Regions from separate parts of the Mesorhizobium sp. M1217 genome, predicted to be linked through region 1. Evidence: predicted binding sites of a transcription regulator. Region 1 holds the regulator's gene; each other region holds the start of a gene.
The links. The regulator LexA, encoded in region 1, represses DNA repair genes until DNA is damaged. The targets are predictions, from matches to a motif close to TGTTCNNNNTGTGTTCNG.
Positions count from the first base shown of each region.

Region 2: the regulator LexA is predicted to act here: its motif matches at 1,818-1,835, upstream of NKH37_RS09830 (DNA recombination protein RmuC).
Region 3: the regulator LexA is predicted to act here: its motif matches at 2,852-2,869, upstream of parE (DNA topoisomerase IV subunit B).
Region 4: the regulator LexA is predicted to act here: its motif matches at 3,515-3,532, upstream of NKH37_RS30825 (ImuA family protein).

Region 1 covers NZ_JAMYMA010000001.1:348,493-353,761, forward strand. Annotated here, with positions in the region: gene kynU (kynureninase) at 45-1,292, opposite strand; gene lexA (transcriptional repressor LexA) at 1,765-2,496, shown strand; gene NKH37_RS01800 (ComEC/Rec2 family competence protein) at 2,490-4,955, opposite strand; gene gltX (glutamate--tRNA ligase) at 5,052-5,269, shown strand, end outside.
Region 2 covers NZ_JAMYMA010000005.1:50,872-56,140, reverse strand. Annotated here, with positions in the region: gene NKH37_RS09840 (cation diffusion facilitator family transporter) at 1-7, shown strand, start outside; gene NKH37_RS09835 (GFA family protein) at 75-479, shown strand; gene NKH37_RS09830 (DNA recombination protein RmuC) at 523-1,785, opposite strand; gene def (peptide deformylase) at 1,889-2,419, shown strand; gene fmt (methionyl-tRNA formyltransferase) at 2,436-3,365, shown strand; gene NKH37_RS09815 (GNAT family N-acetyltransferase) at 3,362-3,871, shown strand; gene truA (tRNA pseudouridine(38-40) synthase TruA) at 3,890-4,645, shown strand; gene NKH37_RS09805 (hypothetical protein) at 4,627-5,235, opposite strand; gene dapE (succinyl-diaminopimelate desuccinylase) at 5,238-5,269, opposite strand, start outside.
Region 3 covers NZ_JAMYMA010000008.1:28,455-33,723, forward strand. Annotated here, with positions in the region: gene gcvP (aminomethyl-transferring glycine dehydrogenase) at 1-1,425, shown strand, start outside; gene NKH37_RS15220 (GGDEF domain-containing protein) at 1,497-2,666, opposite strand; gene parE (DNA topoisomerase IV subunit B) at 2,940-4,991, shown strand; gene NKH37_RS15230 (DUF2336 domain-containing protein) at 5,168-5,269, opposite strand, start outside.
Region 4 covers NZ_JAMYMA010000026.1:34,479-39,747, reverse strand. Annotated here, with positions in the region: gene NKH37_RS30835 (error-prone DNA polymerase) at 1-1,028, opposite strand, end outside; gene NKH37_RS30830 (DUF6504 family protein) at 1,025-2,503, opposite strand; gene NKH37_RS30825 (ImuA family protein) at 2,436-3,491, opposite strand; gene NKH37_RS30820 (hypothetical protein) at 3,773-4,147, opposite strand; gene NKH37_RS30815 (hypothetical protein) at 4,251-4,421, shown strand; gene NKH37_RS30810 (IS1595 family transposase) at 4,822-5,269, opposite strand, start outside.

The sequences.
Region 1 (5,269 bases):
GGCGCGTCGTCGCCAGCCTCACGATTCCAGCTCTCGCATCAATCTCAAGTGACAGCCGCCTTGATGGCGAAGCGCGCATCCTTCCACGCACCGGTGCGCAGGATGTCCTCAAGCACTTCGACGGCCTGCCAGACATCGGCATAGCCGACATAGAGCGGGGTGAAGCCGAAGCGCATGGTCGATGGCGCGCGAAAATCGCCGATCACGCCACGTTCGATCAGCGCGCGCATGATCTGGTAGCCATGCTCGTGCATGAATGAAATCTGGCTGCCGCGTTTTTCCCCGTCGCGCGTGCTTTCGAGCGTTAGCCCGTAAGTGCCGCACTTTGCCTCGACAAGCTCGATGAACAGATCGGCCAGCGCGATGCTCTTCTTGCGCACCGCCGTCATGTCGACATCGTTCCAGATGTCGAGCGCGCCCTTCAGCGTGCGCATCGACAGGACCGGCTGGGTGCCGCACAGAAACCGGCGGATGCCGGTGCCGGCCGCATAGCCTGGCTCGAAGGCGAAGGGCCGTGCATGGCCCCACCAGCCGGTGAGCGGCTGCTGGATGTCGGCAAGATGCCGCTCAGCCGCATAGATGAAGGCAGGCGCGCCCGGTCCGCCATTCAGATATTTGTAGGTGCAGCCAACGGCAAAATCGGCGTTTGCCTTGTCGAGCTCGACTGGCATCGCACCGGCGGTGTGGCAGAGATCCCAGACGATCATCGCCCCGGCTTCCTGGGCCCTGCGCGTCAGCGCCGGCATGTCGCGCAGTTCGCCCGACTTGTAGTTGACGTGGTTGACCAGCACCACGGCGGTGCCTTCGTCGATCAGCTCTTCGATGCTCGGCGCGTCGACCCCCGAGAGGCGAAGCAGCGTATCTTTTCGCGTCGAAACCACACCCTCAGCCATGTAGAGATCTGTCGGAAAACTGTCGCCCTCGGCGACGATGACCTGCCGCTCCGGCCGCATGGCCATGGCGGCGTGCAGCAGCTTGTAGATGTTGACCGATGTCGTGTCGCAGACCACCGTCTGGCCGGCCGCGGCACCGATCAGGCGCCCGAGCTGGTCGCCGAGTTCGAGTGGCATGTTGAACCAGCCGGCCGTGTTCCAGGCGCGGATGAGATCATGCGCCCATTCTTCGGTCGCTGCCTTGCTCAATTCATCGAAAGCGGCACGCGAAGCGGCCCCTAGCGAATTGCCGTCGAGATAGATCACTCCTTGCGGCAGCACAAAGCGGTCGCGCATCGCGCGCAGCGGATCTGCAGCATCCAACGCCTTTATGGCCACGAGATCGGGAATTCCTGTCATGATTTGTCTGCTCCCCCAAGATTCACCGCAACGCCGGACACGCATCGACGGCATCCATCGGTCACGAGCGGTTCTCCATTACCTGGTATCGCGCAGCAAGGCTCCACCGGCGACAAGTTGCCTGACCACGCGGTGGAAACCAGGAGCCAAGCCAACCCAAGGTTGGCGTTTTGAGTTCGTTTCGTTCACGGTGCATTGACCAAACCGCACAGTCGATACGGCTTCAATTCCGTGCCCCTTTGCCGGCTGACGGCCGATAGCAGTGCCGCCTTCTGGAAACCCAGAGGCCGCAAACGAAAGCAGAATCAAGGCGATGAGGCCCGCGGCGGTGAAAATGCAGCGTCCCGGTTTGGCGAGTGGTATCGTTACCCGAGCCCTAATACATTCATTAAACTTTAAACAGTTGCGGAACACAACTGGAACAGATAGTGTTTGTTCTGGGTTTGTTTTTCTGATTCTGTTGGGGGTCGCTATGCTGACACGCAAACAACACGAACTGCTTATGTTCATCCACGAAAGGCTGAAGGAAAGCGGTATCCCGCCCTCCTTCGACGAGATGAAGGAAGCGCTCGACCTGGCTTCCAAATCGGGAATCCACCGGCTGATTACGGCGCTGGAGGAGCGCGGCTTCATTCGCCGTTTGCCCAACAGGGCTCGTGCGCTGGAGGTGCTGCGCCTGCCCGATTCGATCGCCCCCGGCCTCAATGCGGCACGCAAGTTCTCGCCGAGCGTCATCCAGGGCAGTCTTGGGCAAGGTCCTCGGCAAGGCAAGCCGACATCGTCGCGCGTCCCTGCAGCCGGCAATGACGACGATGTCGTCGCCGCCGTGTCTATCCCGGTGATGGGCCGCATCGCCGCTGGTGTGCCGATCGATGCCATCCAGCACCAGACGCATTCGATCTCGGTGCCGCCGGACATGATCATGGGCGGCGAGCATTATGCGCTCGAGGTCAAAGGCGATTCGATGATCGAGGCTGGCATTTTCGACGGCGACACGGTGATCATCCGCAATGCCGATACGGCGAGCCCCGGTGAGATCGTGGTGGCACTGGTCGACGAGGAAGAAGCGACGCTGAAGCGGTTCCGCCGCAAGGGCGCCTCGATCGCCCTGGAAGCCGCCAATCCGGCCTACGAGACGCGCATCTTCGGACCAGACAGGGTCAAGGTGCAGGGCAAGCTCGTTGGGCTGATCCGCCGCTACTGAGCTGCGCCCTTGGCGCCGGCTTTTGGCTTGTCGGCTCTGCGGTATGGCGGCATGCCCCGCGCCGCGCGTGAAAATTTCCGCTGCACGTGCCAGGGCCGGTATGATTTTTCGACGGCGAAGCGGATTTCGGCGCGTGTTGCCGCTTGTGGATCGAAATAGACGGCCGCACTTCCCGCGCGCGCCAGTTGCCGTTTGGTGACGACGAGGACCAGCCGGTCGTAGTAGCAGGGATTATGGGCGGTGGCGTCGTCGATGACGATCAAGCTGGCAAAGGCGCAGGCTGGCCGTGCAGTATCGCGGTCATTGGCTAGCGCGATGATCGCGCCGGATGGATGCCTGGCAAGGCAGAGACCGTCCGTGCAAATGAACGGCATGCCCGGCGGTAAGTCGGCCGGATCGGCAATGTCGAATTGCGGATCGTTCTTTCCAGGTGTTTCCGGCGCGACGATAGCCTCTGATGTGAGCGCGCGTTTCCAGTTGTCGATGGTGAACTCATTCGGGCGTGCCCGGTTGACCGCGAGTTCACCGCTGCCGATCGGCAGCGCGACGAGCCGTGCGTCCTCCGAGATCAATACATCGGGTACGCGCGTCTGCGTTGTCGTTAGCAAGCCGGCGAGCGCAAAAGGAAGGGCCACGAGCCGCAACCAGGTCGTCGCCATGCTGGCAATGACGAGGGCGATCGTCACCAAAAGGACAGATCTCAGCGAAATCAGCCCGACCGCATCGATCGGCGAGCGCTCGGAGATCCACCCGGACAGGGCGATCATCGCCGTCAGCCCCTTGCCCATCACGTAGAGGAAAGGCCCATCCGCGCCGAACGGCATCGCCAGCGCACTGAGGACGGCGAAGGGCATGACGACCAGTGAGACGATAGGCATGATGGCCAGATTGGCGAACAGGCTGAGCGGCGCCACGCGCTGGAAATGCCATATGGCGAAAAGCGCCGTGGCGCTCCCTGCAATGATCGAGGTCATCGCCAGGCCGCCCATGCCCATCAGTACCTTTCTAGTGGCAAAGCGTAGCGGCGACCGCCGGGGCGGCGGCGTGGTGGCCCCGCCGGCGCGGTAATCGGACCAGCCTGCATAGGCGCCGACAAGGGCCGCCGTCGCGGCGAAGGACATCTGGAAGCTCGGACCGACCACCTCGTGCGGCGACACCAGAATGACCGCGATGGCCGAGATCGCCAGGTTGCGCATGGTGAGCGCGGCCCGGTCGAACAGCACGGCGATAAGCATCACCGCCAACATGATGAAGCTGCGTTCGGCCGCCACCACAATGCCGGAAAAGACGAGGTAGGCCGCAATCGAAAAAAGCGCGGCGGCCGCCGCGTATTTCTTGACCGGCCGTCGCGATGAGAAATCGGGAAACAGCGCAAAGGCGCCGCGCAGCAGCGCCATAATGGTGCCGGCGACCAACGCCATATGCAGCCCCGAGATGGAGATGATGTGGTAGATGCCGGTACGCCGCATCGCTTCGTTGATCTCCTCGGGAATGCCGGCGCGCACGCCGACGATCAGCGCAGCAGCAATCTCGCCCTCGGCGCCGCCGATGCGGCTGCGGATATGGTCGGCGATGGATTCGCGCGCGTCTTCGATCGCGGAAGAAAGCCGCGCGGCAAACGGCATGCTGCCCGACGACACGACTTTCGGATTGCCGAGAAAAAAGCCGCTGCCGCCGATACCGGCAAAATAGCTGTCGAAGGAGAAATCATAGCTGTCGGGCCGCACCGGCCCGGTCGGCGGCAGCAGCCGCACATAGCCGGCGATCTCGGAACCGGCGGTCAGCTCAGCCGGTATTTTCATCGCCGAAACGCGGACCCGTTCCGGCATGTAGCGCAGTGTCGGCCTGGCGGTTGAGATCACATCGATCGTCAGCCTGATGCGGCCGCTCGCCATGGGCTCGAACGATACGACGCGACCCGTGAGGCGCGTCGAGATTTCGGAACCGAGCATATGCGTTCCAACACGCCAGGTCTCGACCTTGGCGGCAAGCACGCCAAGCGCGCAGAGCAACGCCGCCATGAAGCACAGGCGGGTTCTGGGCCACGATCGCGAGGCGACGGCACAGAGGGCTACCAAGGCGACGATTGCGATCGGCTGTGGAAAGGCCGGCTCCACCGCCAGCGCAAAATATACGACCACCCCGCATGCGAGGAACACCGGCACCAGCAGGAAGGCGACCCCACGGTCGAGCTCCAGGCCGGCCGCCGAGGTTACGCCGTTGCGGATACGGGACGGTGACGGGAGGCGGAAACGCCGGCGTAGGCGCACGATGGGCTCGGCCGCGGGCACGGGAACCGTTGCTGGGTCGCTCGCCGGCAGCGACGGGGCATCAAAGCGTGGAGCCGGCAGCAATGCCGGTGCCGGCAGGACAGGCACGGGCGCGGCAAACAGCAAGCGTTCGCTGACGCCGCTGCCAACGTCCTCGCCCTCGCCCGCACCACGGCCTCGCACAGCCATCGGGTCTGCCCCTTGCGCCCTCGACCTCCTATGCTACATGAACGCGCAACGCGCGAAAGTCCGCAAACCCACTTCCTTCGCCTGCCTGAGAGTTCCATGCCCGACAAGGTCGTCACCCGTTTTGCCCCCTCGCCCACCGGCTATCTGCATATTGGCGGGGCGCGCACGGCGCTGTTCAACTGGCTGTATGCCAAGCACACAGCCGGCACGATGCTGCTGCGCATCGAGGACACCGACCGCGAGCGTTCCACCGATGCGGCAACCGCGGCCATCCTCGACGGGCTTTCCTGGCTTGGCCTGACATGGGACGGTGA
Region 2 (5,269 bases), on a different contig from region 1:
GGCCTGAGGAAAATGGCTGCGCCATCGGGCAGTCCCGGTTATGATTGCGCGCAAAAGCTCCAGGAGGAACGAAGATGAAAATCGACGGCGGGTGTCATTGCGGCGCCATTACTTACGAGGCCGAGGTCGATCCGGAAAAGACCACCATTTGTCACTGCATCGATTGTCAGAAGCTAACCGGAACGGCCTTTCGCGTCACCGTGCCGGCGTCCGAGGACAATTACACGATCACCAAGGGCGCGCCGAAAATCTACATCAAGACCGGTTCGAGTGGTGCCAAGCGCGCTCAGGCATTTTGCGGTGAGTGCGGCTCGCATCTCTACGCCACGTCGGCGGGCGCGGGACCGAAGGTTTACGGCATCAGGGTCGGCACGGCATGGCAGCGCGATCAACTGGTGCCGAGAAAGCAGATCTGGCATCGCTCGGCGCTGCATTGGCTGCCGGAATTCGAAGGCACAACCATCATCGAGGAGCAGTAGCGCCAGACCGGGCGAAGCCTCGGCTCCGGTTCCGGCGTAGCTCTCAATCGTCGCCTTCGACGACCCTTAGCCTCAGCTGCCCGGTTTTCGAATCGGCAACACGCGCGCTGCTTTCCGCTTTTGCTCCGCTGCCATTCGACCCAGCGGTGTCCTCCGCCGGCTGCACGCCAAACTCCAGCGCCTCGATCTTTTGTCCGCGCCTGGTCACCTTCGATGTCGAGACGAGGATGTCCTCGATATCCTTGGCCGATTGACCGAAATGCGTCTGCAATTTGCGCACCCGCTCGTCGAGCCGAGAGACGTCTTCCATCAGCCGGATGACCTCGCCCTGGATCAGGTGCGCCTGCTCGCGCATACGGGCATCCTTGAGGATCGCCTGGATGACCTGGATCGACAGCATCAAAAGCGATGGCGAGACGATGACGATCCGCGATCGATGCGCCTTTTGGACAACGGCCTCGAAATTCTCGTGGATTTCGGCGAACACCGATTCCGAGGGCACGAACATGAAGGCAGTGTCCTGCGTCTCGCCCTGGATCAGGTATTTTTCGGAAATATCCCGGACATGCACCTCGATGTCGCGGCGGAAAGCCTGAGCGGCGGACTTCTGCAGGTCGGCGCCTTCGGCGGCACGGATGGCATTCCAGGCCTCGAGTGGAAACTTTGCATCGATGGCAAGCGACGGTGCGCCGTTCGGCATCTTCACCAGGCAGTCGGGCCGGCTGCCATTCGACAAGGTCGCCTGGAATTCATAGGCGCCGTGGGGCAATCCGTCGGCGACGATGGCTTCCATACGCGACTGGCCGAAGGCGCCGCGCGTCTGCTTGTTGGAAAGGATCGCCTGCAATTGCACGACCTGGCCGGCCAGCGACTGGATGTTGCCTTGCGCGATATCGATGACCGCCAGCCGCTCCTGCAGCTTGGCGAGGCTCTCATGCGTCGATCTCGTCTGCTCGGTCATGGTCTGGCCGAGGCGGCCGGTCATGGCGTCGAGGCGCTGGCCGATCGACTGGGTCAGTTCGGCCTGACGCGCCCCGAACACTTCGGCGATAGCGCCCATACGGCCCTGCATTTCCGCCTGGCTTGCCAAGATGCCGGCCATCCGCACCTCGGCGTCGCGGGCGTGGTCGGCGGCTTCGGCGGCCGCCATTGCACGCGCCTTGGCCGATCGCCAGAGCGCAATGACGAGCGCCACGAACAGGCCGAGGAACAGCATTGCGCCGAAACCCAGGGCAGGGCCGAGCGTGATCGTGGTGGCGCCGAGGCGGGCGACAGGTTCGGACAGGATGGTGGCCAGATCGTTCATGCCGACAGCATAGATGATTCGGTCTGGCGGCACAGATCAAAACGTGAACGACCAGAAGGCGTCCCGGTTGACGCTTTTCCTGCGAGGTCTTAGGTGAGACGCCATGTCGATCAAGCCGCTTATCATCCTCCCCGATCCCGTCCTGCGTCAGGTTTCAAAACCGGTCGAGCGTGTCGACGGTGATTTGCGTAAACTGGCCGGCGACATGCTGGACACCATGTATGACGCGCCCGGCATCGGCCTCGCGGCGATCCAGGTCGGCGAACCCTTGCGCTTGCTAGTGATCGACCTCGCCAAGGAGGACGAGACGCCGGCACCGCACGTCTTCATCAATCCCGAAATCCTCGACAGCTCCGACCAGCGTTCGGTCTACGAGGAAGGCTGCCTGTCGATCCCGGATTACTATGCCGAGGTCGAGCGTCCGGCAGCGGTGCGGGTGAAGTATCTCGATCGCGACGGCAAGCTGCAGGAGATCGAGGCCGAGGGGCTGATGGCGACCTGCCTGCAGCATGAGATCGACCACCTAAACGGCGTGCTGTTCATCGACCACATCTCCAAGCTGAAGCGCGACATGGTGGTCAAGAAATTCAAGAAGCTCGCCAGGGACAAGGCGCCGGGCAAGATGGTGGGATAGGGGTCGACGAATGCCCCTGCGTGTCATCTTCATGGGTACGCCCGAATTCTCCGTGCAGACGCTGCGAGCGATCGCCGGGGCAGGGCATGAATTGGCAGCCGTCTACACGCAGCCGCCGCGCGCCGCAGGCCGGCGCGGGCTCGAGCTGACGCCGTCGCCGGTGCAGCGTGAGGCGGAGCGGCTTGGCATCGAGGTGCGGTCGCCGGTGTCGCTGAAGAGCGAGGCGGAGCAGCAGGCGTTCCGCACCTTGCGCGCCGATGTCGCCGTGGTCGTCGCCTACGGGCTGCTTCTGCCCAAACCTATTCTCGAGGCGCCGCGGCTCGGTTGCCTCAATGGCCACGCATCGCTATTGCCGCGCTGGCGCGGCGCTGCCCCTATCCAGCGCGCCATCATGGCCGGCGATACCGAGACGGGCATGATGGTGATGCGGATGGAGGAAGGCCTCGACACCGGGCCTGTGGCAATGGTTGAAAAATGCGCTATTGGACCCGACATGACGGCCGGCGATCTGCACGACCGGCTGATGATCCTGGGTGCTGCGCTGATGGTGCAAGCGCTCGAACGGCTCGAGCGGAATACGCTGACATTTACCACACAGGCGGAGGTGGGGGTGACCTACGCCAAGAAAATCGATAAATCGGAGACTCGCATAGACTGGCTGCGACCTGCCGGCGACGTGCACAACCAGATTCGCGGCCTGTCGCCCTTTCCCGGTGCATGGTGCGAGGCCGAAATCGGCGGCCGCATGGAACGGCTGAAACTGCTTCGCTCGACGCTCTCGCAAGGCGCCGGCGAACCGGGAGGAATTCTCGATGACCGGCTGACGGTTGCCTGCGGGTCAGGCGCGATCAGGCTGGTCGAAGTTCAACGTGCGGGCGGAAGGCCCATTGCCGCGCAGGAGTTTCTGCGCGGGGCCAAGCTCGAAAAAGGGATGAAATTGTCATGAGCATGATGTCCATACGCGCGGCGACGCCGCGGGACCGCGAGGCGATTCGCCTTGTCGAAGAACACGCATTCGGCCAGCAGGCGGAGGCCGGACTGGTCGACGCGCTGGTCACCGGCGGTGATGCCGTCGTCGAACTGGTGGCGGACGAAGACGGGCAAGTGGTCGGCCATATCCTGTTTTCACGGCTCTTCGTGCAGAATGGCGGCAAGAGCTTCCCGGCAGTCGCGCTGGCGCCGCTGGCAGTCGAGCCGTCGTTCCACGGCACCGGCATCGGCGGTGCCCTGGTCCGCGAGGCTCATATCCGCCTGAAAGCCGCCGGCGAGACGCTCGCTGTGGTGCTCGGCGATCCGGCCTACTATGGCCGCTTCGGCTACAGCCGCGCCCGTGCAGCGAAATTCGAGAGCGACTACCAAGGCGAGGCTTTGCAGGCGCTTGCCTGGGGCGAGGCGCCGGAGACCGGCAGGCTGGTCTACGCCTCGGCCTTCGGCTCAGCCCTCGCCGCCTGATTTCGCCTCGATCCGGGAATGCCGCGTTTTCGCCTCGACATCGAATATGACGGCAGTCTCTTCGCCGGCTGGCAACGCCAGGCCAATCAGCCTTCGGTGCAGCAGGCGATCGAGCAGGCGATCGAGAAGTTCTGCAGCGAGCAGGTCTCTCTGCGCGCCGCCGGCCGCACCGATGCCGGTGTCCACGCGACCGCTCAGGTGGCGCATGTCGATCTGGTCAAGGCATGGCCCGGCGACAAGGTGCGCGACGCCGTCAACGCGCATCTGCAAGCGGCCAAGGCGCACATCGCCATCCTGAAGGCCGCCGTCGTGCCGGATGGCTTCGATGCGCGTTTCTCGGCGATCGGCCGCCACTATCTCTACCGTATCGTCAACCGCCGCGCGCCAGCAGCGCTCGACAAGGGCAAGATCTGGTGGGTACCGAAGCAGCTCGATGCCGCCGCCATGCACGAAGCGGCAAAAGTGCTGCTTGGCCGGCATGATTTCACCACCTTCCGCTCGACCCAGTGCCAAGCCACCAGCCCGGTCCGCACGCTCGACCGGCTGGATGTCAGCCGGGCGGGCGATTTCATCGAAGTCCGCGCTTCGGCGCGGTCATTCCTGCACAACCAGGTGCGCTCGATGGTCGGCTCGCTCAAACGTGTCGGCGAAGGCGGCTGGACCATTGCCGACCTCAAGGCCGCGCTCGAGGCGCGCGACCGTGCGGCCTGCGGTCAGGTGGCGCCGCCCGACGGGCTGTTTCTAGTCGGCGTCGATTATCCGACGCCTGGCTGATCCGGCACGCTGATACCGAGCAGCGCCTGCAGGCCGAACAGGACGATCAGCGACGCCACGAACATGCCGGCAAAAACAGCGCTGCCGACAGCCGCACCCCTGCCGATGGCAACGTTGGTCATCCGCCAGGTCAATACCATTGACAGCGCGAACAGCAGCAGCGACACCAGCCCGGAGACTTCGTTGGCCGATGTCAGGAAAAGCCGGATCAACGCCGATGGCAGCATCATCCAGGCGATGATCGCCGAGGCCCAGTTGCTGGCGACGACATAATGGACGAAACGGCTGCCGACGCCGACCCGCGGCGCGACCAGGGCCAGGCCGATGAGCGGCAGCACCCAGGCGCCGATATCGACGGTGGCCAGCCGGATCAACATGCTGAAACGGCCGACGAATGCGTCGGGATCGCCGATCTCGTTGGCAATGCCGACCCAGCCGACGATCAATGCCGGCGCCGCGACGACGATGGCAAAAAAGGAGTTCCAGAAACCGTCCGCCGAAAGGTCGAGCAGGCGAAATCCGTCGGCCTTGCCGAGCATCAGCCGCCAGGCGCCGGCAAGCGAAGCATAGGTTTCATCCGCTGAAAGCATCACTAGGATATGTCCTGCGCAAACCAGTCTTCAA
Region 3 (5,269 bases), on a different contig from region 1:
ACCGACATGATGCGCTTCTTGCGCCGGCTGTCCGACAAGGACCTGGCGCTCGACCGCGCCATGATCCCGCTCGGCTCCTGCACCATGAAGCTCAACGCCGCCGCCGAAATGATGCCGGTAAGCTGGCCCGATGTCGCCAACCTGCATCCCTTTGCCCCGGCGAGCCATTCGGTAGGCTATCGCGCCATGATCGACGAGCTGGAAGGCTGGCTGGCGGAGATCACCGGCTTCGACGCGGTGACCCTGCAGCCCAATGCCGGCAGCCAGGGCGAATATGCAGGGCTGCTCGCCATTCGCGGCTATCATTTGTCGCGTGGCGAAGGCCATCGCACCGTCTGCCTGATCCCGTCCTCGGCGCATGGCACCAATCCGGCAAGTGCGGCCATGGCCGGCATGAGTGTCGTCGTCGTGCGCTGCACCGAGGACGGCAATATCGACATGGAAGACTTGCAGGCCAAGGCGGCCGAGCATGCAAAAGACCTCGCGGCGCTGATGTTCACCTATCCTTCGACGCATGGTGTTTTCGAGGAAGGCGCGCGCGACCTCTGTGCGCTCGTCCACAGCCATGGCGGCCAGGTCTATTTCGACGGCGCCAATCTCAACGCTCTGGTCGGCCTCACCCGTCCTGGCGATATCGGTGCCGATGTCTGCCACATGAACCTGCACAAGACCTTCTGCATTCCACATGGCGGCGGCGGCCCCGGCGTCGGCCCGATCGGCGTCAAGGCGCATCTGAAGCCATATCTGCCCGGCCACGTCACCGAAGGCTCGGCCCATGCCGTGGCGGCGGCACCGTTCGGCAGCGCCTCGATCCTGCCGATCACCTGGATGTACATCCGCATGATGGGCGCTTCCGGCCTGAAGCAGGCGACCGAGACGGCGATCATCTCCGCCAACTACGTGGCGACGCGGCTTGGCGAGCATTTCCCCCTGCTTTACAAGGGGCGCAACGGACGCGTTGCGCATGAATGCATCCTCGACACCCGCGTGCTCAAGGACAGCGCCGGCATCAGCGTCGACGATATCGCCAAGCGGCTGATCGACTATGGCTTCCACGCGCCGACCATGTCGTTCCCGGTGGCCGGCACGCTGATGGTCGAGCCGACCGAATCCGAGCCCAAGCGCGAGCTGGATCGTTTCTGCGAAGCCATGATCGCCATAGCCGGCGAGGCAGCCAAGGTGGCGAAGGGCGAATGGCCCTTGGCCGACAATCCTCTGGTCAATGCGCCACATACCGCCGCCGAGGCGTTGGCCGGCCAGTGGACCCATCCCTATTCGCGCCTGGAAGCGGCCTACCCCGCCGGCGATGCCGATACGGCGGCAAAATACTGGCCACCGGTGTCACGCATCGACAACGTCGCCGGCGACCGCAACCTGGTTTGCTCCTGCCCGCCGCTGTCGGAATATCTGGGTGCGGCGGAGTAGACCATGATCCCGAAGAGTGGAATCCGGTTTTCGGACAAGATCATGGTCTAACAAGAAGATAGAAGCCTCAATCAGGCAGAACGCAAGGCCGGCCCGTCGGCCTTGCTCGCCCTGTCCCGGGCGATGACGCGATTTCGCCCGGCGCGCTTTGCCGCATAGAGCGCGGCGTCGGCTTCGGCCAGCACATCATCGAGACCGGTGCCGCTCGTCCCACCAAAGCCGATGCCGCCGCTGACTGTGCTTCGCAACGGACCAAGCTGGGTGGCCACGACTTCCGTACCGAAGGCGACGCTGATCTTGCTCGCAATGTCATAGGCTTTTTCTTCCGTCATCCGCGACATGACGAGCACGAATTCCTCGCCGCCCAGCCGGAAGGCGTCGACGCCGGTTCTGGCGTATTTCCTGATGACGGCGGCAAAGCGGCGCAGGACCTGGTCGCCGACCGGATGACCGAATACGTCGTTCGTCCTTTTGAAATGGTCGAGGTCGAACATGGTGACGGACATGAACGGACCGAAGACCCGCTCGCCGTAGAGTGCCGTTAACGCCCGCCGGTTCATCAGCCCGGTCAATGGATCGGTCATCGTCTCGGCCTTCAATTCGATCTGCGCCTGCAAATGGTGCAGGGAGAGCGTTAATGCGCCAAGCCCGGTCATGCAGGCGACGGCTACGACGGAATTCACCCGCTCGGCCCAATTGTCCGGTGCTACGCCGAGCACCCACTGGCCCTTGACCAGCAGGACCGCGCCGCAAAGTCCGAACGACAGCGCACAGACGCCGCTCAGGAACGATACGACCAGCAATATCCGGCGATCGTGACCACCCTGGATCCAGAACATCGCCCCGATAAGCGAGAGTAGCGCCGTTACCGTCGCATAGGTGACAATGAAGCCGACACCATCAAACCCGAGATACGTCGCGCCCGCGCAAACAGCCATCGCAGCCAAGGTCGGCAAGATGACGCGCCTATAGTCGCGCATGCTGAGATATTGCATGGCCGACAGGCAGATAATCAGGAAGCCGAGGCTGAGAAGAGCAAGCACGATCTGGCAAAGCCAGGGGCTTGGATCTCTTGTGTAATGCCAAAACAAGACCACATGTGCGACGAGCACGAGAATGCCGCACGCCACCGTCAGCACAAAGCGTGCCTGTGGCGCGGTGAACCAGATCGCAAACATGGTGATGCTGAGGCACGTGCCCGACAGCGCCGCTGCGAGCAGGAGCGAACTGTAATCCAACATGCTTAAGCGACAGCCTCTTGAGGGTTTCGCTGCATCCTAGGTCAGCGACAGTCCGCGGATATCGTTTTTCAGCCAACCTTGCGGCGTAACCTTCGGACAAGGTTTACAAAGCGTCGATGCTCCAAGCTTCGACCCCATTTCCGCCGCTTGGTTGTCGAATGGTTTTGCAGTAAGAGGCTCTATCCTCGAACGTAACAGGAACCTCCGTCGCCTGCCCGCAAAAAGCGTGGCAGTATCGGGTGGTGATTCGCAGCATCGGAATCCAGGACCAGCATGGACGACAGCAACGATCTTTTCGGCAATTTGGGCAAGCAGCCGCAACCGGCTCGCGCCGCCGCGCGCCCGGCCGACCCGCTGGTGCAGGCGACGAAGCGGCCGGCGCCCCGTGACGCCAGCGAGAGCTATAGTGCCGCCGATATCGAGGTGCTGGAGGGGCTGGAGCCGGTGCGCCGCCGCCCGGGCATGTACATTGGCGGCACCGACGACAAGGCGATGCACCATCTGTTCGCCGAGGTCATCGACAATTCGATGGACGAGGCGGTCGCCGGCCATGCTACCTTCATCGATGTCGAGCTTTCCGCCGACGGATACCTGTCTGTAACCGACAACGGCCGCGGCATTCCGGTCGATCCGCACCCGAAATTCAAGAAGCCGGCGCTCGAACTCATCATGACCACGCTGCATTCAGGCGGCAAGTTCGACAGCAAGGTCTACGAGACCTCGGGAGGCCTGCACGGTGTCGGCGTTTCCGTGGTCAACGCGCTGTCCGACCATCTCGAGGTCGAGGTTGCGATTGGGCGCAAGCTCTATCGCCAGCGCTTCTCGCGAGGCGTTCCGGTGACCGGCCTGGAGCAGCTCGGCGAGGTGCACAACCGGCGCGGCACGAAGATCCGCTTCCATCCAGACGAGCAGATTTTCGGCAAGGGTGCTGCGTTCGAGCCGGCGCGGCTCTACCGCATGGCGCGGTCAAAAGCCTATCTGTTCGGCGGTGTCGAAATCCGCTGGACCTGCGATCCCTCGCTGATCAAGGAAAAGGACACGACGCCGGCCAAGGCAGAATTCCATTTTCCGGGCGGCCTCAAGGACTATCTGAAAGCCTCGCTCGGCGACGAATTCCAGGTGACCCGTGAAATGTTCGCCGGCAAGAGTGAGAAGCAGGGCGGTCACGGCTCGCTCGAATGGGCGGTGACCTGGTTCGGCGGCGACGGTTTTATGAATTCCTATTGCAACACCATTCCGACAGCTGAAGGCGGCACGCACGAGGCCGGCTTCCGCAACGTTCTGACGCGCGGCTTGCGCGCTTATGCCGACCTGGTCGGCAACAAGCGCGCTTCGATCGTCACATCCGAGGATGTGATGATCTCGGCGGCGGGCATGCTGTCGGTGTTCATCCGCGAACCGGAATTCGTCGGCCAGACCAAGGACAGGCTGGCGACGATCGAGGCGATCCGCATCGTCGAAAGCGCCATCCGCGACCCGTTCGACCATTGGCTGGCCGACAATCCGCAGGAAGCTTCGAAACTGCTCGAATGGGTGATCGCGCGTGCCGACGAGCGGGTGCGCCGCCGCCAGGAAAAGGAAGTGTCGCGCAAGAGCGCGGTGCGCAAGCTGCGCCTGCCCGGCAAGCTCGCCGACTGCACGCAGAATGCCGCCGCCGGTGCCGAACTTTTCATCGTCGAGGGCGATTCGGCCGGTGGCTCGGCGAAGCAGGCGCGCGACCGCGCCAGCCAGGCGGTGCTGCCCCTGCGCGGCAAGATCCTCAACGTCGCCAGCGCCGGCAACGACAAGCTGGCCGGCAACCAGCAGATATCCGACCTGATCCAGGCCTTGGGCTGCGGCACGCGCTCGAGATACCGCGACGAGGACCTGCGTTACGACCGGGTCATCATCATGACCGACGCCGACGTCGATGGTGCCCATATCGCTTCGCTGCTGATCACCTTCTTCTACCAGGAGATGCCGAGCCTGGTCCGCGGCGGCCATCTCTATCTGGCGGTGCCGCCGCTCTACTCGATCCGGCAAGGCGGCAAGGTCGCCTATGCCCGCGACGATGCGCACAAGGACGAACTTCTGCGCACCGAATTCACCGGGCGCGGCAAAGTCGAAATCGGCCGCTTCAAGGGGCTGGGCGAAATGATGGCCGCCCAGCTCAAAGAAACCACAATGGACCCGAGAAAGCGCACGCTGCTCAGGGTGGACGTCATCGACGCCGAGGCGGCGACCAAGGATGCGGTCGACGCATTGATGGGCACCAAGCCCGAGGCCCGCTTCCGCTTCATCCAGGAACGCGCGGAATTCGCCGCGACGGAAGTGCTGGATATCTGAGCGTCTTCTGCTAGGCGAGCCGCGGACGGCGGCTGTCACTGTGCGCAAGACTTTTCCGGATTTTTCGCGAAGGATGAGGCCTGGAACGGTTCAGCGTTTCACGGAAACGCCGAACCGCTCAGTTTTTTATTTTGACGCAAGTCGGAAAACCGTTTCACGCTTTTCCTGGAATTGCTTTAAGCAGCCGCGATCGCCAGCGCGTGCCCGCGTGCGTTCTCGCGCAGCGCATCGAGATGGATCGATTTGACCAGCCCGGCGAGATCGCCTTCAGCGGACTG
Region 4 (5,269 bases), on a different contig from region 1:
CCCTGGCAGAGAATGTTCTGGTTGCGGGCGAATTTGACGATGTCGTAGACAGTCAGGAAATAGCGCGCGTAGTTCAGGCGCTCGATCAGAGCGAGCTCCTCCTCGATGCGCTGCGTCACAAAAGCGGGCACGCCCGAGGGGTAGCGGATGGCGGCCCCCTCCTTGGCCAGCCTTTCCAGCTCGGCCTGTGGCCCGAGGCCCGATTCCGTCGGCTCGTCGGGGTAGTTGTATTGCAGGTCACTGAGCGAGAAGCTCAGCTCGCCGGCAAAACGCAGCGTTTCCGCCAGCGCTTGCGGATGCCTGCGGAAAAGCCGTGCCATCTCCAGCGGTAGCTTTAAATGACGCTCGGCATTGGCCGCCAGTTCCAGCCCCACCTCGGCGACGGGCACATTGAGGCGGATCGCCGTCAGCACGTCCTGCAGCGGGCGCCGTTCCGACGTATGGTAGAGCACATCGTTGGTCGCCATCAGCGGGATGCCGGCCAGTTCGGCCATCGCCGCCGCCTGCTCGATACGGAAGCGGTCGCTGCCGCGGTAATCCGGCGAAACCGCAAACCGCAGGCTTTCGCCGAAGCGATCCCTGAGCCGGCTAAGCACAGCAAGGCTATCGGCCGCGCCCGTCGACACATCCGGCAGGATGGCCAGCGACAAGAGATCGCCCCATTCGAGAAGATCGCTTTGTTTGAGAAGCGTTGCTCCCTTTTCGTTTTCGTCGCGCAAATTGGCCTGCGTCAGCATGCGGCAGAGATGGCCCCAGCCCTTGCGGTTCTGCGGGTAAGCGAGAATGTCCGGCGTGCCGTCGCAAAATACCAGGCGGCAGCCGGGATGATAGGAAACACCCTCCACCTTGGCCTGCTGCCAGGCGCGCACGACGCCCGCCACCGTATTGCGGTCGGCGAGCCCGATCGCTGAAAACCCCATGAATTTCGCCGCGACCACCAGCTCCTCCGGTTTCGAGGCGCCGCGCAGGAACGAGAAGTTCGACTGGATGCCGAATTCGGCATAGGGAACGGCTGTCAGCGCATTCATGCGAAGACTCCATGCATGAACCAGCGCGGAGCGGGCTGCGAGGCGCCGTAGAGGCCTTGGCGGTAAAGCCAGTAACGGCGGCCGTCGGCATCCTCGATGCGGAAATAGTCCCGGGTCGGCGCATCTTCCCGTCCCGCCGCCTCTCGCCACCATTCAGGCGCAATGCGCTCCGGCCCTTCGGCGCGCGCGACCCGGTAGAGCGCGCGCCGCCAGCGGAAGTTCAAAGGTGGGCCTTCCGGCATTTCGGTGGCCGGCACCTCGATCGGCTCGGGCGAACGGAAAAGCCGGATCGGCCGTTCCGGCTGGAAGACGGTCGTGGGAGCATCCTTCACCTTGTCCGGCTGCTTCGGCGGCGAGCTTCTCTGCGGCGCTTCGGCGAAGGGAATGGCGGCGACGGCGCGCTCCGGCAGATGGCTCTCGACGGCGACCGGCTTCAAGACCGCGCCTTCGCCGAGCCGGGCGCGGATGCGGTCGGCAAAAAGCGCGATGTCGGCGCCCCCGTCGTTCGTCTCGCCGGCAAGGTCTGCCTGCTGCATGTCGAAGGCGGCGGCGGTCAGCACCGAGAGGCGCACGAGATCGAAACCATAGCCGGCGTCGATATCCTGTTCGAGCGCGGCAAGCCTTTCGTGAAACAATTTCTGGATCAGCAGCGGCTCGCGCAAAGGTCGCGAGGTGCCGACGGCGATGCGGCTGACGCCGCCATCGACGCGAAAGAGCAGCAGCGCCAGCCGCCTTGCGCCCTCGCCGCGACGCTCGAGGTCCTTCTTCAATGTGGCCGCCAGCATGCCTGTCAGCCGCTCGATGTCCTCGGTCAGCATGATCGGCTCGGCGAGGTGGCGTTCGACCGAAAGCGGCGCGACCGGCAGGCGCGGCGACACGGCTTCGTCGAGGCGGCCGAGCGCCTGGTCGAGGCGCAATAGCAGCGATGCGCCGAAGCGGCGGGCCAGCGGCGCGCGCGGTGCCGCCATGACGGCGCCCGCCGTGCGCAGGCCGACGCTTTCGAGGCTGGCGCGGACCTCTGGATCGATGCGCAGTGCCGCCAACGGCAAGGGCGCGAGAAGCGCTTCCTCCTCACCATCGGGAACGATGCGGTCGCCGGCAAACCGCGCCGCCGCCCAGGCCGAGCCCGGCGTGGCGGCAAGCCCGGTGCGGACATCGAAGCCCTGATGGAAAAAACGCGACAGGATGTCGTCCAGCATCGAGCGTTCGCCGCCGAAAAGATGGGTGCAGCCGGTGACGTCGAGATAGAGGCCATCGGCCCCGTCGAGCGCCATCAGCGGGGTATAGCGGTCGCACCAGTCGGCGAGGCCTTCGAGCAGGCGCCGGTCGGCTTCCGGATCGGCCTCCACGATGTCGATCGAGGGATGCATGGCGCGTGCATCGGCTATGCCCATGCCGCGTTTCAGGTTAAGCGCCTCGGCCCGCTCGTCGAGGGCGGCGATGCGCTGGGCGTTCCGGTCGCGGTGACTGATCACCAGCGGCAGGTGATCCGACGGCCGGGAACGCCAGGACCGCCCCAGGCGCTGCCGCAGGATCCTCTCGGCGGCGAGATGTGGAAACCACAGGGACAGGATTCTTTGCCCATTCCTCGCCCCGTCTTTCTTCGAATATGCGTTCATCGGGGTTCCACTCCAGTGTGAATTTTCCGGGCAAGGCAGTGCGGCTCTTGCCGATGGTGATGGTGAAGGCGGGCCGGCCGATCGAGCCGGCGAGCGGCCCGGCGATCGTCTCGCGCGCTGCCGCCGGTGCCGCCGACAGGATGAGGCGGACGGGCGCTGCCGTCGGCTCGGGCTCGCCGGCCTGGCGCAGCAGGAACAGCGGCCGGCCGGCACTCTGCGCCCGGGCGTGCAGCCGCCGCGTCGCGGTGAGATCCAGCCGCTGCGGGTTGCCACGGATTTCGAGGATGACTGCGGCCAGCGCCGTCATCCTGGCGGCCTCCTCGGCGACCCACAGCGCATCGAGCAGCCTTGGCGCCTCGGAAAACAGCAATTGCTCCGGCTCGATGCCGAAGAAGGCGTGAAGCCCCCCGGCATAGGGAAAGCCGGCCTCGCGGAAAACCTCGGATGTGCCGATCCACAGCACCGGCAGTCGCGGCCCCTGGCTGAGGATCAGGCTGATGAGCGACAGGACAAAACCGGCGACTGCTCCGGCATCGCGGGTCGCGGCGCCATGAAACTCGCTCAGCGCCGCCTTCGGCAGGCCGCCGCTCAGCGCAGCATCGAGGCGCTCGGCACCGGTGCGCAAAAACGCATCGGGCGGCGCCACGGCGAGGCCGCGACGGACAATCGTCAGATTCCGAGCGGGTGTCGGATTCCGAGAGGATGCCAGACTCTGGCGAGGCACATCCGCGTCAAACGACGAACCGGCCGGCGCTTCCAGGCGCTCGGACAAGGTCCCTTCGATCTTCGCGATCTGGCGGCGCAGGGCAAAAACAGTCTCCCGCGCCACGGCGCTTGTCGCCATGACGGTCAGCTTCCACTCACAATTGTTCCTGTTATGTTCCTATAGATTCCAGAGGGCGGCCAAAGAGTCAAGCGGAGTCATGGGGAATTTATTCCCAATTATATACTTGAGAAAGTATGGGAATATGTCCTATGATTCGAGCCGACAGGCCGGCACTGAAAAGACTGAGGAAATTGAGGTCACGCCCGCTATGATTAAGGCGGGTGAAGAGGAGTTCCGTAGGTTTTGGGCCTCTGGCGGCCCTGACGAAGTTAGCAGCACCGACTTTATCGTGACACTGTTCAGAACGATGTCACGTGCTGGATATAACCGTACCGTTTGATATGCTTTAGGAGCACGGCATTCACATTCCCGATCCTATCGCGCAATGCAGTCAGAGCCGGCTCAGAGCGCGAGGGTGGTAGGTTCTGATGTTTGCCTCGGAAGACGATGGTATCGGTCGCCGCACCGAACGGCGTCTCGGAAACTGCGAGTGAGTGCAGGTAAACATTCCTGAGTGCTAAGATTTCCGGGATCTCGGCAAGCGCCTTGGCAAGTTCTTCGTCTTGGGCTGCTTTGATACAGCGTTCGGTCTTCCGGCGCGTGTCTTCGGGCAGGACGTTTTTGGTGACCTCATCATAGGGTAAGCTACGGTTGCTGCCGTCCAGAATACTCACAAAAAAGTCTAGGGCCGCACATTCCAATGCGATTACCCCAGTGAAATATATGATCCGCTCTGGCAATCCTGGGTGTATGAATGCGGGGTCCAAGGAGCTTTGCATGGCTGACAATCCAAACGTGGACGAAAAGAAATTCAACGAGACTCTGAAGCGGATGCTGAAGACGCCGCCCGACCCTCATACTAAGTCTAAGGACACGCACGGGAACGCGGCTGAGAAAAATAAATCCCCTAAATCAGAACGAAACGGGGACGAAACGGTTTGCAAATAATGGCGAATACGGCCAAGATTCGTTTGTCAAAAAAAGACCCCGCAAGAGCGGGGCCAGTTGGCACTTGGGAGGTTTCCGCCTTAGAAGGACGGATAGCTCCTGCAATGCTCGCGGACGAACTCTAGTCGTCCAAAACGTATACGCACATAGAAGGTGACGTATACGGACTTCGGCCATGAACATGTGACCATGTTCGTGTCCTCCGCCGGGATGGTCCCCGGTTAACCGGAACGCGGGATAGCGCCCCGCCCGTTCAGGGCGCGTCCCGCAGCCGGTCTGGAGTTAGACCGAATCAGACATTAGTTGATCCGAATACGCGCGACGACTCCTACAAGCCGCCATGCCCGGTTTTCACAGGGGCTTCTTCCTTCGCTTCCGAAGTAGCTTTTGCGCCTTTTGCTTAAGCGTTCGGGCTTTCACCAATCCGCCGATAGGTAAGGCGCTTGCCTTCGATCTTGGCAAGCAACTGATCATGACGTTCCGTATCCGAAACGTTCAAGGCAGTACGGCGGTTATAGCGGAAATCGAACTCGGCAAGATAGCGATGCAGATGAGCCTCGCCGCAGTGCTGATAAGTTCCGACCATGCCGCGTTTGAAGACTGAGAACACGCTTTCGATGGTGTTCGTATGCACGTCGCCGCGAGCGTATTCGCCGGCGGAATGCTTCACGGTATCGTGCTTGGAGAACTCGCGGCGAGTAACTGGATAGAGGGCGCTTTCGTCGGTGTAGAGCGTCGATTGACGGTCGGCGTTGCGGACCAAAATATCGCGCACGGCGACCTTGGTAGCGTGCTGGACATGGAACATGCGAGCCTTGCCGCCACGCTCGACCAGACCGATGACGGCA